Regions from separate parts of the Ciceribacter sp. RN22 genome, predicted to be linked through region 3. Evidence: riboswitches for the same ligand, from Rfam matches in the RefSeq annotation. Region 3 holds a riboswitch; each other region holds the start of a gene.

Region 1 (3,890 bases), 350 kb from region 3:
CTGGAGAACCTGCCGAAGGAGATTGCGAAAGCCGAGGGAGAAATCGCCGCCCGGGAAGCGAAAATGGCAGATCCAGGCTTGTTCTCGCGGGACCCGGCAGCGTTCAACATGCTGGCGAAGGAGCTGGAGAAGCTGCGAGCCGACCTCGCGCGAATGGAAGAAGAGTGGCTCGAACTGGAGATGCTGCGCGAAGAACTCGAAGGCTGAAGGTCACCGGCCAGTTTGCGGGAGCGCCTCCAGGTGCAGCAGTCTCGGAGACATTGCGTCGTAGAAGGCGCCGGATCGCCCGATATAGATGAGGGTGGCGTTCTGGAACTCGTGCATCACCGACGATAGTCGTTCGACCGTTTCCGGTTCCAAACCTTCGAGAACATCGTTGAAGACGATCCATTGCGGGCATCGCAGCAGTAGACTGGCGAATGCGAGCGATATCTGCTCGTCCTTTTCGAGCCTGCGATCCCATCGGGCATGTTCGTCAAGGGATTGCGTGAGATCGCCAAGCCCGACCCGGGTTAGTGCTGCTGCGATCTCCTCGTCGGAGAAGGAGGGCGCCGACACCGGGAAGAGCAAGGCATCGCGCAGTGATCCTTCCGGAAGATAGTCCAGCTGTGGGACGAAGAGGATCTCCTGCGCAGGCAGCTCGATCGCCCCGCTACCCCACGGCCAAAGTCCGGCAAGCGCATCGAAGAGCAGCTTCCGGTTAATGCCCTGGTCGCCGTTGATCATCACCCTTTCGCCGGCTCCGATGACTGGATCCGGTTCGCGCAAACGAAAGGCGTGATCGCAGCTGTTGCCATTCGGTTTCGCGCAGATCGTCACGTTCTTGAACGCGAGCTGTTCCGTCGCGCCACGCTCGAGCAGGACCTCGCTGCCTTTGGGATGGTAGTCATCCATGTCAACGAGCGCAGCCCTGAAGCTCATGACGCGCAGGAGCGTCGCTTTCCAGTCCGCAATGGAGTCGAAATTGTTGACGTACCAACGCAGGGCCGAGTGGACCTGATTGAAGGCGGCTGCCGACATCATCAATTCTCCGAAGCTCATGGTTCCGGCAAAATAGGCCGGAGACGCGATCAACGTCGGGACGACCAGAGCGAGCCAGCCGAAGCCCGCGGTAACCCAGGTGAGGTTGGTGAGAGCTATCGCGAGTTGGCGGATCAGGCCTATGACATCGTCGATCTTGGTGTGGATGCGCTGGCGCTGGGTTTCGTCGCCGCGCGCAAGTGCTATCGCTTCGAGATTCTCGTTGGTGCGCATCAGCGAGAAGCGCAGGTCGGCTTCACGGGCGTACCGTTCGGCATTGATGCGCGTCAGCCGAAAACCGACAAGGTTGCTGGCCAGAGACGCAATGCTGGCATAGAAGATCGCTCCCCAGACCATGTAGCCGGGGATCGAGAAGCTTGTATCGCCGAAATGAAAGACGAAGCCACTCGATAGTTGCCAGAGCACGCCGATGAAACTGATCAGCAAGATCGTCGCCTGGACGAGGCCAATCGTGAGCGAAGTGGTCATCTCGGAAAGCTTGCGTGCATCCTCGTGCAGCCGCTGATCGGGATTGACGCCGAGAGGACTGGAAAGCGAAAGCCGATACGCTCGCCGGTCTGTCAGCCACTGGTCGACAACGTCGCGTGACAGACCTTCTCGCATGTAGAGCGCAGCCATCTGATTGAGCCATGTCTGCACGACGTTGAGCAGAAGAAGGAACCCGGCGATGAATGCAAAATTCTTCAGCTGGACGATGAATTCCGGCAAATCTCGGCGTTCCAGCGAATTGTAGAAAGGCGCGTTCCATCTGTTCAGAAGGATCTGGCCGTAAGCGGTCAGCAGAATGATTGCCAGCAAGGCTGCCGCGACGAGAACGATACGATTGCGAACCGGCGATTCCCAGAACGACGCTACGGCAATTGTAATCTGTCGTTTGAAGCCGATCTCGTAACTCGCCGCCGCGGTTCCAGACTGCTCTAGTGGCTCTGCATTGGTCATGGGTCAGGCTCTTCCGCGCACCAGGTGGCCGGATAATAGGGCCAAGCAACTTGCCGATCGGTTGATAAGCCGATTGCTGTGGCATGAAAAAGGCAGAAAGGGCAAGCGTCACCGTCCCGTTGAAGCCAGGCGTTCTGGTCGCAAGCCGTCCCATGCTTGCGTGGCGCAAAACGTCGCGCTATTTCTGCCTTGCTCTAACGGGGTGCCAAGGGGTCGTCAGGAACCGGAGGCTGAGAGGTGAACACCAACCCGCGGAACCTGATCCGGCTAGGACCGGCGGAGGGATTAGACGCGTAACAGACGCCCTTTTCCCGGAAGACCAATTCAAAGGAGGGGCGCTTATGCGAGCCACGATATCTGTTTTTCCCGGCCGAGCTTTGGCTGCGGCGGCCGCAATCGTCATGCTGTCGACTGTTCCCGTGTCGGCTGCGGACAAGACGTTGACGATCTACACCTACGAGAGCTTCATCTCCGAGTGGGGGCCGGGGCCAAAGGTCAAGGAGGCTTTTGAAAAGACCTGCGAGTGCAAGGTGGACTTTGTTGGGGTCGCCGATGGTGTGGCTCTGCTCACGCGCCTGAAGCTCGAAGGAGATACGAGCAAGGCCGACATCATCCTGGGGCTCGATACCAATCTCGTTGCCGAGGCGAAGCAGACCGGGTTTTTCGACGTCCACGGCGTCGACACGTCAGCAGTCGAGGTTCCCGGCGGCTTCTCCGACGATACCTTCATCCCGTACGATTATGGTCATTTTGCCGTCGTGTACGACACGCAGGCGCTGAAGACCCCGCCGAAGAGCATGAAGGAACTCGTGGAAGGGGATCCTTCGCAGAAGATCGTGATCGAGGATCCCCGCACGTCGACGCCGGGGCTCGGTTTTCTGCTCTGGGTGAAGTCTGTCTACGGTGATGACGCGCCGGCCGCCTGGCAGAAATTGAAGCGGCGCGTCTTGACCGTGACACCCGGCTGGTCGGAGGCCTATGGACTTTTCACCAAGGGCGAGGTGCCGATGGTGCTGTCCTACACGACATCACCCGCCTACCACATGATCGCCGAGGAAACCGACCGCTACCAGGCTGCCGCCTTCTCCGAAGGCCACTATATCCAGATTGAAGTCGCCGGCATGCTCAAGAATGCGCCCCAAAAGGACCTCGCGAGAGACTTCCTGAAGTTCGTGCTGACACCCGGTTTTCAGGACACCATCCCGACCAACAACTGGATGATGCCCGCCGCGCCAACCTCGGAACCGCTGCCGGAGGCATTCGGAAAGCTCGTCAATCCCTCCAGGACATTCCTGATGTCGCCGGAGGAGGTCGCGGCCAACCGGAAGGCCTGGATCGACGAATGGCTCACGGCAATGACGCTCGAGTAGCGAGATGTTGGTACGACGACAACGCTTGACGGGTTTTCTTGGCGGGGCATTCAGCCTTGCAGCCATAGGGGCGTTTGTCGGCGTCGCGATCCTGTCGCTGCTCCGCTACGGCGGGAGCGGCGGCTTGGCGGTTCTTTTCTCAGATCGGCTACTCCTGTCCGTGCTGCGCTTCACCTTGTTGCAGGCAGCGCTCTCGACGGTACTCTCGGTAATGCTGGCCATTCCGGTTGCAAGATCGCTCGCCCGCCAGACGCGCTTTCCCGGACGGCTGTGGCTTGTCCGGCTTATGGCTGTGCCGATGGGACTCCCGGTGCTGATCGGCGCGCTCGGACTGATCGGCATCTGGGGTCGACAGGGACTGGTCAACGACGGACTGCTCTTCCTTGGCAAGGCGGAGCCGGTCAGCATTTACGGTCTCGGCGGCATCTTGCTCGCGCATGTCTTCTTCAATCTGCCGCTCGCCGCGCGCCTGATGCTTGCCGGACTGGAGCGCTTGCCGTCCGAATATTGGTTGATGAGTGCGACGCTTGGCATGAAGCC
Region 2 (3,890 bases), on a different contig from region 3:
GACGCGCAATCCTATCGCGCCTGGCTCGACGCTCAGAGAAAGGGACAACAGTCATCGAAGGAAGGACCGCGGTCATGAAGGAATTTCCGCTTTCCAAGGTCTACCAGCTCATCGAACCCGGCCCGGTCGTCCTCTTGACGACCTCGGAAGGCGGCCGGCCCAACGTCATGACCATGTCGTGGCACATGATGATGGAATTCACTCCGCCGATGATCGCCTGCATCGTCAGTGCTGCCGATCACAGCTTTCATGCGCTCCAGCAAACCGGCGAATGCGTGATCGCCATCCCGACCGTCGAACTCGTCGAAAAGGTTGTGGCAGTCGGCAACTGCTCCGGCCGGGACACCGACAAGTTTGCGACGATCGGTCTGACGCCCCTGCCCGCCGAGGAAGTGCGTGCGCCGCTCATCGGCGAGTGCTTCGCCAACCTCGAATGCCGCGTAGGCGATCAGGGATTCGTCGCACGCTACAATCTGTTCGTCCTGGAGGTGGTGAAGGCGTGGTATGACCCCGCCCAAACGGCGCCGCGGACCATTCATCATCGCGGCTACGGCACATTCGCCGTCGACGGCGAGGAAATCACGCTCGACTCTCGGATGCCCTGACGGGCTAACTGGTTACGGTGCGCCTTCGTCTCTCCAGAGCGCATGAAAGTGGTGCACCGGCCCGTGCCCGGAGCCGACGTTCAGGGCGTCCGCGGCATTGATCGCTCCGGCGACGTAGGCCTTTGCGACAGCGACGGCCTCTTCCGGCAACGCTCCCTTGGCAAGCTCGGCGGCGATCGCGCTCGACAGCGTGCAGCCGGTACCGTGCGTGTTGCGGGTCGCAACGCGTGGCGCCTCGAACCAGGTAAGACCCGCGGCAGACGCGAGCACATCGGGACTGTCGGCTCCCGGAAGGTGTCCCCCCTTGACCAGCACCGCTTTCGCGCCAAACCGCATGAGGCGGAGCGCCTGACCGGCCATTTCGTCCCGATTGCATGCCTCGGGCTCTCCGAGAAGGGCCGCCGCCTCCGGCAGATTGGGGGTGATGACTGTCGCGATGGGCAGAAGCCGGCCGGTGAGAGCCGCTACCGCGTCATCCGTGAGCAGCGACGCGCCGCCCTTGGCGATCATCACCGGATCGAGAACCACCGGCACCTCGTGAAGACGAGCAAGGACATCGGCCACGGCTCCCGCAATCGCCACGTCGGCGATCATGCCGATCTTGACGGCATCCACGCGGATATCGGCGAAGACCGTTCGGATCTGCTCCGCCACGAAATCCGGCGGCACGACGTGTATGCCGCTCACGCCTTGGGTGTTCTGCGCCGTCAGGGCGGTCACGACCGCCATGCCGTAGACACCGCGCGCGGAGAAGGTCTTGAGATCGGCCTGAATGCCGGCACCGCCGGACGGATCGGAACCGGCGATCGACAGGACATTGGCAATCGCTGCTGCCGACGAGCTCCGCCCTGCCATATTGTGAATGTCGGTCATCTTCAGCCTCTCCGTGGCGGAGAGGTCACAAGACTTCGGCACTGCAGGCCTCGCCCCGAAACGACTCCCTCCGCCAGCATGATCTGGTTCAGGTTCAAAGGGTCCTTCTCAGCCCGCCTGCCGGCGGACGCCCCTGTCTCGCCTTTCTGTCGCACAGATCGCCGCGGCTGTCACCCAGACTGTCGCAGGACGGTTGCCGCTGGAAGACGAAACTGGCACTCTGCATGACGCTGGCAGAGCCCACCCAGCCAGCATTTCGGAGCCGTCGCGTGCATGAGTAAGGGCCGATTCAAAATTGCGAACACTGCGCTTTTCGGCGTGACCGCGGTCACTGCCGACACGCAACACAGCTTCCCGCGCCACACCCACGACGCCTTCGGTGTCGGGATCATCCGCCGGGGTGCGCAGAAGTCCCTGAGCGGGCGCGGCGTGGTGGAGGCGGGCCCGGGCGACATCATCACCGTCAATCCCGGCGAAGTGCACGACGGCGCACCGATCGGAGACCACGGTCGTTTCTGGCAGATGCTCTACCTCCTGCCGGAGACAATAGCGGCCGCGACACTGGACATCACCGACGGCGGCAGTGGGACGTTCGAGTTCGAACATCCGGTCATCCGTGACGCCCGCCTCGCGGGGCGCTTTCGACAGTTGTTTGCCACGACGACGGCAGACGACGGGGCGTTTCTCGAGGGCGAAACAGGACTTCTGGCACTCGTCGCCTCCGTGTTGCGGCCGCGCGCGACGGCGGCCGCGACGAAGAGTGCCGGCATCCGACGCGCTGCAAGACTGCTGGATGACGATCCAGCGCGCCCGGTAACTCTCGGAAGACTGGCGCAGGAAGCCGGCGTCAGCAAATTTCAGCTGCTGCGAGCATTCGTGAGGCAGACCGGGTTCACGCCGCACGCCTACCAGATCCAGCGGCGGATCGACATGGTACGACGCCTCATCGACGCTGGCTCTCCGCTTGCGGAGGCGGCAGCGACAAGCGGCTTCGCCGATCAGAGTCATATGACCCGCGCCTTCGTGCAGCGATACGGGGTGACACCCGGCGCCTATGCCGCGGCCGTCCACTGAAAGCCTGCTGCAATTCTGTTCAAGACCGGCGGCCGTGTTCCGGTGTTTGCTTTGCCCTCCCATGCAAGGAGAGCTGCAATGACCCCTGAATACCTCATGACGTCGCTGATCATCATCCTTCTGCCCGGCACCGGCGTCATCTACACGATTGCCCATGGCCTCGGCGCCGGCTGGCGGGCGAGCGTGATCGCGGCCTTCGGCTGCACGCTCGGCATCATTCCCCATGTCGCGGCGAGCATTACCGGTCTTGCCGCCCTCCTTCATGCAAGCGCGCTCGCCTTTCAGGCGTCAAGTATCTCGGGGTCGCCTATCTGCTCTTCATGGCATGGGGCATATGGCGGGACGAGGGTGTGCTTCAGGTCACCTCGGCCCGCGCATCATCGGGAGCAAGCAAGATCATCCTCGACGGCCTGCTCCTCAACATCCTCAATCCGAAGCTGTCGCTTTTCTTTCTCGCCTTCCTGCCGCAATTCGTGCCGGCGAACACGCCGAACGCATCCCTGCACATGCTGGTGCTGGCCGGCGTCTTCATGGTGCTGACCTTCGTGGTCTTCATCGGCTATGGCGTCTTCGCCGCGGCCACGCGGCGCCACGTCATCAGCCGGCCTCGGCTGCAGCTGTGGCTACGCCGGTCGTTTTCCGGTGCTTTCGCGGTCCTCGGGTTACGTCTGGCGCTCGCCGACCGATAGGAACTCACGCCGCCTTGGCGACGTGATATTCCTTGATGGCGACCATCTTGATGGCAGGGTACCGCTCCGCCTCGTAGCGAAGCGAAAAAGCGTCCTGCGCCATGAACACCGGATCGCCGTCGAGGTCGCGGCACATATTGCCCCGCTGCTGGGTCATGAACTTTTCGAGTTCGGCCGGCTGATCAGCGGAGATCCAGCGACAGACGGAGAAGCGCGGCATGTCGAAGGAAACCGGCAGGCCGTATTCCGCAGAAAGCCGCTCCTTCAGGACGTCGAGCTGCAGAGCGCCGACCACGCCGACGATCGCCGGCGACCCGTCCTCCGGCTGGAAGAGCTGCACCACGCCCTCCTCCGCCATCTGCTGCAGCGCTTCCTTCAGTTTCTTCGCCTTCATCGCGTCCTCGAGCCGTACGCGGCGCAGGATTTCCGGCGAGAAGTTCGGCACGCCCTGGAAGACCAACGGCTCCCCTTCGGTCAGCGTGTCGCCGATCCGGAGTGTGCCATGGTTCGGAATACCGACCACGTCGCCCGCATAGGCGGTGTCGGCAAGCTGGCGCTGGGAGGCGAAGAAGAACTGAGGAGCCGTCAGCCCCATCTGCTTTCCGGTGCGCGACAGCCGCGCCTTCATGCCGCGCTCCAGCTTGCCCGA
Region 3 (3,890 bases):
GCGCACGCCCTTTTCGACCAGTGTCTCATAGAGCCCGGCCATCGCCTTGCGTGGGTCGAGATGGGCTTCTTCGGGGAAGAACAGCGCACGATCGAAGCGGCCGGCGAGATCCGGTTCGAGCTCACCGATCGTGTTTCCGCCGACCCATTCGTATCCCCGCGTGCGGGAGGCGAAGCGGTCGAGCTCGACGCTGTCGCGGCCGGCGGCGATGACCAGCGTCCCCTTGCGGGAGACTTCGCCGGGGACGGCCTCCGCCCACCAGTCGGGGGAGGGTAGGCCGAGGGTCAGGACAGCTTCCTCGGCCGCCTCGCGTTCGCAGTAGGGGGCGAGCATGCCGCCGGCATAGGTGGAGGCACCCGTGCCGACCGTCTCGGCGGCATCCATCACCTCGACGGTGATGCCGCGGCGGGAAAGCTCGAAGGCAGCGGCGAGGCCGGCGACGCCGGCCCCCTTGATCAGAACCGTCATCTCACTCTCCCGGCTGTGTTTCGGTCGCGTCCGCGACCGGCATGTAGAGATCGCCACCCTGGCGGTATTTCGCCGCCATCGCTTCCAGCCCCTCCTTCTGCGCCTCTGCCCTCAGATCATGGGAGATGCGCATGGAGCAAAACTTCGGGCCACACATCGAACAGAAATGGGCGACCTTGTGGGCTTCCTTCGGCAGGGTCTCGTCATGCATGGAGCGTGCGGTATCGGGATCGAGGGAGAGGTTGAACTGGTCCTCCCAGCGGAACTCGAAGCGGGCGCGGGAAAGCGCATCGTCGCGGACCTGCGCGGCGGGGTGGCCCTTGGCGAGGTCGGCGGCGTGGGCGGCGATCTTGTAGGTGATGACGCCCACCTTCACGTCGTTGCGGTCGGGAAGCCCCAGATGCTCCTTGGGCGTGACGTAGCAGAGCATGGCGGTGCCGAACCAGCCGATCATCGCCGCACCGATGCCCGACGTGATGTGGTCGTAGCCCGGCGCGATGTCGGTGGTCAGCGGGCCGAGGGTGTAGAACGGCGCCTCGCCGCAGGTTTTCAGCTGCTTGTCCATGTTCTCCTTGATCTTGTGCATGGGAACATGGCCGGGGCCTTCAATCATCACCTGGCAATCCTTCGCCCAGGCGATCTCAGTGAGTTCTCCCAGCGTTTCCAGTTCGGCGAACTGGGCGGCGTCGTTGGCGTCGGCGATCGATCCGGGGCGCAGGCCGTCGCCGAGCGAGAAGGAGACGTCATAGGCGCGGGCGATGTCGCAGATTTCCTCGAAATGCTCGTAGAGGAAGCTCTCCCTGTGGTGATGCAGGCACCACTTTGCCATGATCGAGCCGCCGCGCGAGACGATGCCGGTGACGCGGCTGACGGTGAGCGGGATGTAGTGGAGGCGGACGCCGGCATGGATGGTGAAATAGTCGACCCCCTGTTCGGCCTGCTCGATCAGCGTGTCGCGGTAGAGCTCCCAGGTCAGGTCCTCGGCGATGCCGCCGACCTTTTCGAGCGCCTGGTAGAGCGGCACGGTTCCGATCGGAACCGGCGAATTGCGGATGATCCATTCGCGGATGTTGTGGATGTTGCGGCCGGTCGAGAGGTCCATGACAGTGTCGGCGCCCCAGCGGATCGCCCAGACCATCTTCTCGACCTCCTCCTCCATCGAGGAGGTGACGGCGGAGTTGCCGATATTGGCGTTGATCTTCACGAGGAAGTTCCGGCCGATGATCATCGGCTCGCTTTCCGGGTGGTTGATGTTGGCGGGGATGATCGCCCGGCCGGCGGCGATTTCCTGGCGGACGAATTCCGGCGTCACGTGGTCGGGAATGTGGGCGCCGAAGCTCTCACCATCACGGGTCATAGCCTCTTTCGCCGCCTTGCGACCGAGGTTCTCGCGGATGGCGACGAATTCCATTTCCGGCGTGATGATGCCGGCGCGCGCATAGGCGAGCTGCGTCACCGCCTTGCCGTTGTTCGCTCTCCGGGGCGTGTTGCGGACCGGAAATTCCGGCACCAGCCGCTCGCCGGAGGCAAAGCCGTTATCTTCCGGCAACACGTGTCTGCCCGCATAGATGTCGGCGTCACCGCGAGCGGCGATCCAGCGCTCGCGCAGCCGCGGCAGGCCGGACTTGATGTCGATGCCGGCGGTAGGATCGGTGTAGGGACCGGAGGAATCGTAGAGGACGACAGGCGGCTCGCCCGAGGTCGGATGCAGGGCGACCTCACGCATCGGCACGCGGATGTCGCCGTGGCGCTCTCCCTCGATGTGGATCTTGCGGGATGCGGGCAGGGGGCCGGTCGTCACCTGCGGTATCGGTCTGGTTGCGGCAATATTCATGGTTGAGGCTCCAAGGTTTGACGTTTGGAGACCCAGTTCCAGTGTTGGAATGATGGAAAAACGCTCGGCACAGATCCCGGGCCGGGATTCCCGCAACGCCAGCGCTCGCACCGTCCCTACGCCAGTATGAACTGGATCAGGTTCAACGGGTCACTGCGCTGCTTGCCCTTGTCCGGGATCGCCCAGCAGTATCTCAGCCCCTTGGCGGGACCCCCCTGGTGAATGGGCGAATGCTAAGGCTGCTTGCCGGGCATTGTCAATCGGCAAGCTCCGACCAAGCTTGAATGCTCTGCGATTACCTTAAACTCCAACGGGATAGCCGAATTCGAGAATGCTGCTACAATCCCGCGGGCGATCGACCTTGCCGACGCGGCGATCGACATGTCGCCTTCACGGGGGAAGTGGAGGGAAGGGTGCACAACCAGACGGAATTCAAGGAAGCATTCGATGCCCTGCGCGAGCTCGCTCTCGATGTCAGGTGGTCGTGGAGCCACGCGACCGACACGATCTGGCGGGCGCTCGACGCCGAGATGTGGGCGCTTACCCGCAATCCATGGACGATCCTGCGCACGGTCTCGCGCGACCGGATCCGCGCACTCCTGGCCGATCCGGAGTTCTCGGCCAATCTCGACACTCAGCTTGCGGAATCGCGCCGGCTGCGGCTGGCGCCGGGGTGGTTCCAGGAAGCCCATCCGGACAGTGGCCTGCGCACTGTCGCCTATTTCAGTGCCGAGTTCATGCTCGACGAAGCGCTGCCGCTCTATTCCGGTGGGCTTGGAAACGTTGCCGGGGACCAGTTGAAGGCGGCGAGCGATCTCGGCGTGCCGGTGGTCGGGGTGGGACTTCTCTACGCCCGAGGATACTTCCGCCAGTCGATCACGCCGGACGGCCGGCAGGAGGCGCTCTATCCGGTTAACGAGCCGGACCAGCTGCCGCTCAGGCCGCTGCGCGAGCCGAGCGGCGAGTGGCTGCGGCTGGAGCTGGAACTGCCCGGCTACAGGCTCTGGGTGCGAACCTGGGAGGTGCAGGTCGGGCGAACCAAACTTTTCCTGCTAGACCTCAACGATCCAGCCAACCCGCCGGCCTACCGATGCATTACCAGCGAGCTCTACGGCGACGGACCGGAAACGCGCCTGAAGCAGGAAATGGTCCTCGGCATCGGCGGGTGGCGGCTCTTGAGGGCGATCGGTCTCAACCCCGAGATTTGTCATCTCAACGAGGGGCACGTCGCCTTTGCGACCCTGGAGAGGGCTCGCTTCTTCATGCAGGACCATGGTGTTCCCTTCGCCGAGGCGCTGCTTGCCACGCGCGCCGGCAACCTCTTCACCACCCATACGGCCGTCACCGAAGGTGTCGACCGGTTTCCTCCCGATATGATTGCTCGGTTCTTCCGTCGCTATGCCGAAAAGGAACTCGGAATTTCGACGGAGGAGTTTCTCGCGCTTGGCCGAAGCGATCCCCGGGATGTCTCCGAACCGTTCAACATGGCCTACCTTGCAGTCCGCGCGAGCGGTGCCGTGACCGGGGTCAGTGCCCCCCACGAACAGGTGAGCAAGTCGGTCTTCAGGCCCCTGTTTCCCCGTTGGCC

Evidence for each region. Region 3 has a riboswitch for thiamine pyrophosphate ahead of thiC (phosphomethylpyrimidine synthase ThiC). Riboswitches for the same ligand answer to the same signal wherever they lie in the genome.
Region 1: it holds a riboswitch for thiamine pyrophosphate, as region 3 does, so the genes downstream of both, thiB (thiamine ABC transporter substrate binding subunit) here and thiC (phosphomethylpyrimidine synthase ThiC) in region 3, are expected to answer to the same signal.
Region 2: it holds a riboswitch for thiamine pyrophosphate, as region 3 does, so the genes downstream of both, thiD (bifunctional hydroxymethylpyrimidine kinase/phosphomethylpyrimidine kinase) here and thiC (phosphomethylpyrimidine synthase ThiC) in region 3, are expected to answer to the same signal.

Annotation. Positions count from the first base shown of each region.
Region 1 is NZ_JAMXLD010000002.1:1,160,392-1,164,281, forward strand. It holds gene NHF53_RS20455 (ABC-F family ATP-binding cassette domain-containing protein) at 1-207, shown strand, start outside; gene NHF53_RS20460 (ABC transporter ATP-binding protein/permease) at 211-1,980, opposite strand; TPP riboswitch at 2,169-2,282, shown strand; gene thiB (thiamine ABC transporter substrate binding subunit) at 2,382-3,350, shown strand; gene thiP (thiamine/thiamine pyrophosphate ABC transporter permease ThiP) at 3,355-3,890, shown strand, end outside.
Region 2 is NZ_JAMXLD010000001.1:305,247-309,136, forward strand. It holds gene NHF53_RS01495 (hypothetical protein) at 1-78, shown strand, start outside; gene NHF53_RS01500 (flavin reductase family protein) at 75-605, shown strand; gene thiD (bifunctional hydroxymethylpyrimidine kinase/phosphomethylpyrimidine kinase) at 618-1,478, opposite strand; TPP riboswitch at 1,527-1,623, opposite strand; gene NHF53_RS01510 (AraC family transcriptional regulator) at 1,752-2,552, shown strand; partial or broken gene NHF53_RS01515 (LysE family translocator) at 2,631-3,241, shown strand; gene NHF53_RS01520 (peptide chain release factor 3) at 3,246-3,890, opposite strand, start outside.
Region 3 is NZ_JAMXLD010000002.1:813,236-817,125, reverse strand. It holds gene thiO (glycine oxidase ThiO) at 1-468, opposite strand, end outside; gene thiC (phosphomethylpyrimidine synthase ThiC) at 470-2,302, opposite strand; TPP riboswitch at 2,398-2,529, opposite strand; gene glgP (alpha-glucan family phosphorylase) at 2,716-3,890, shown strand, end outside.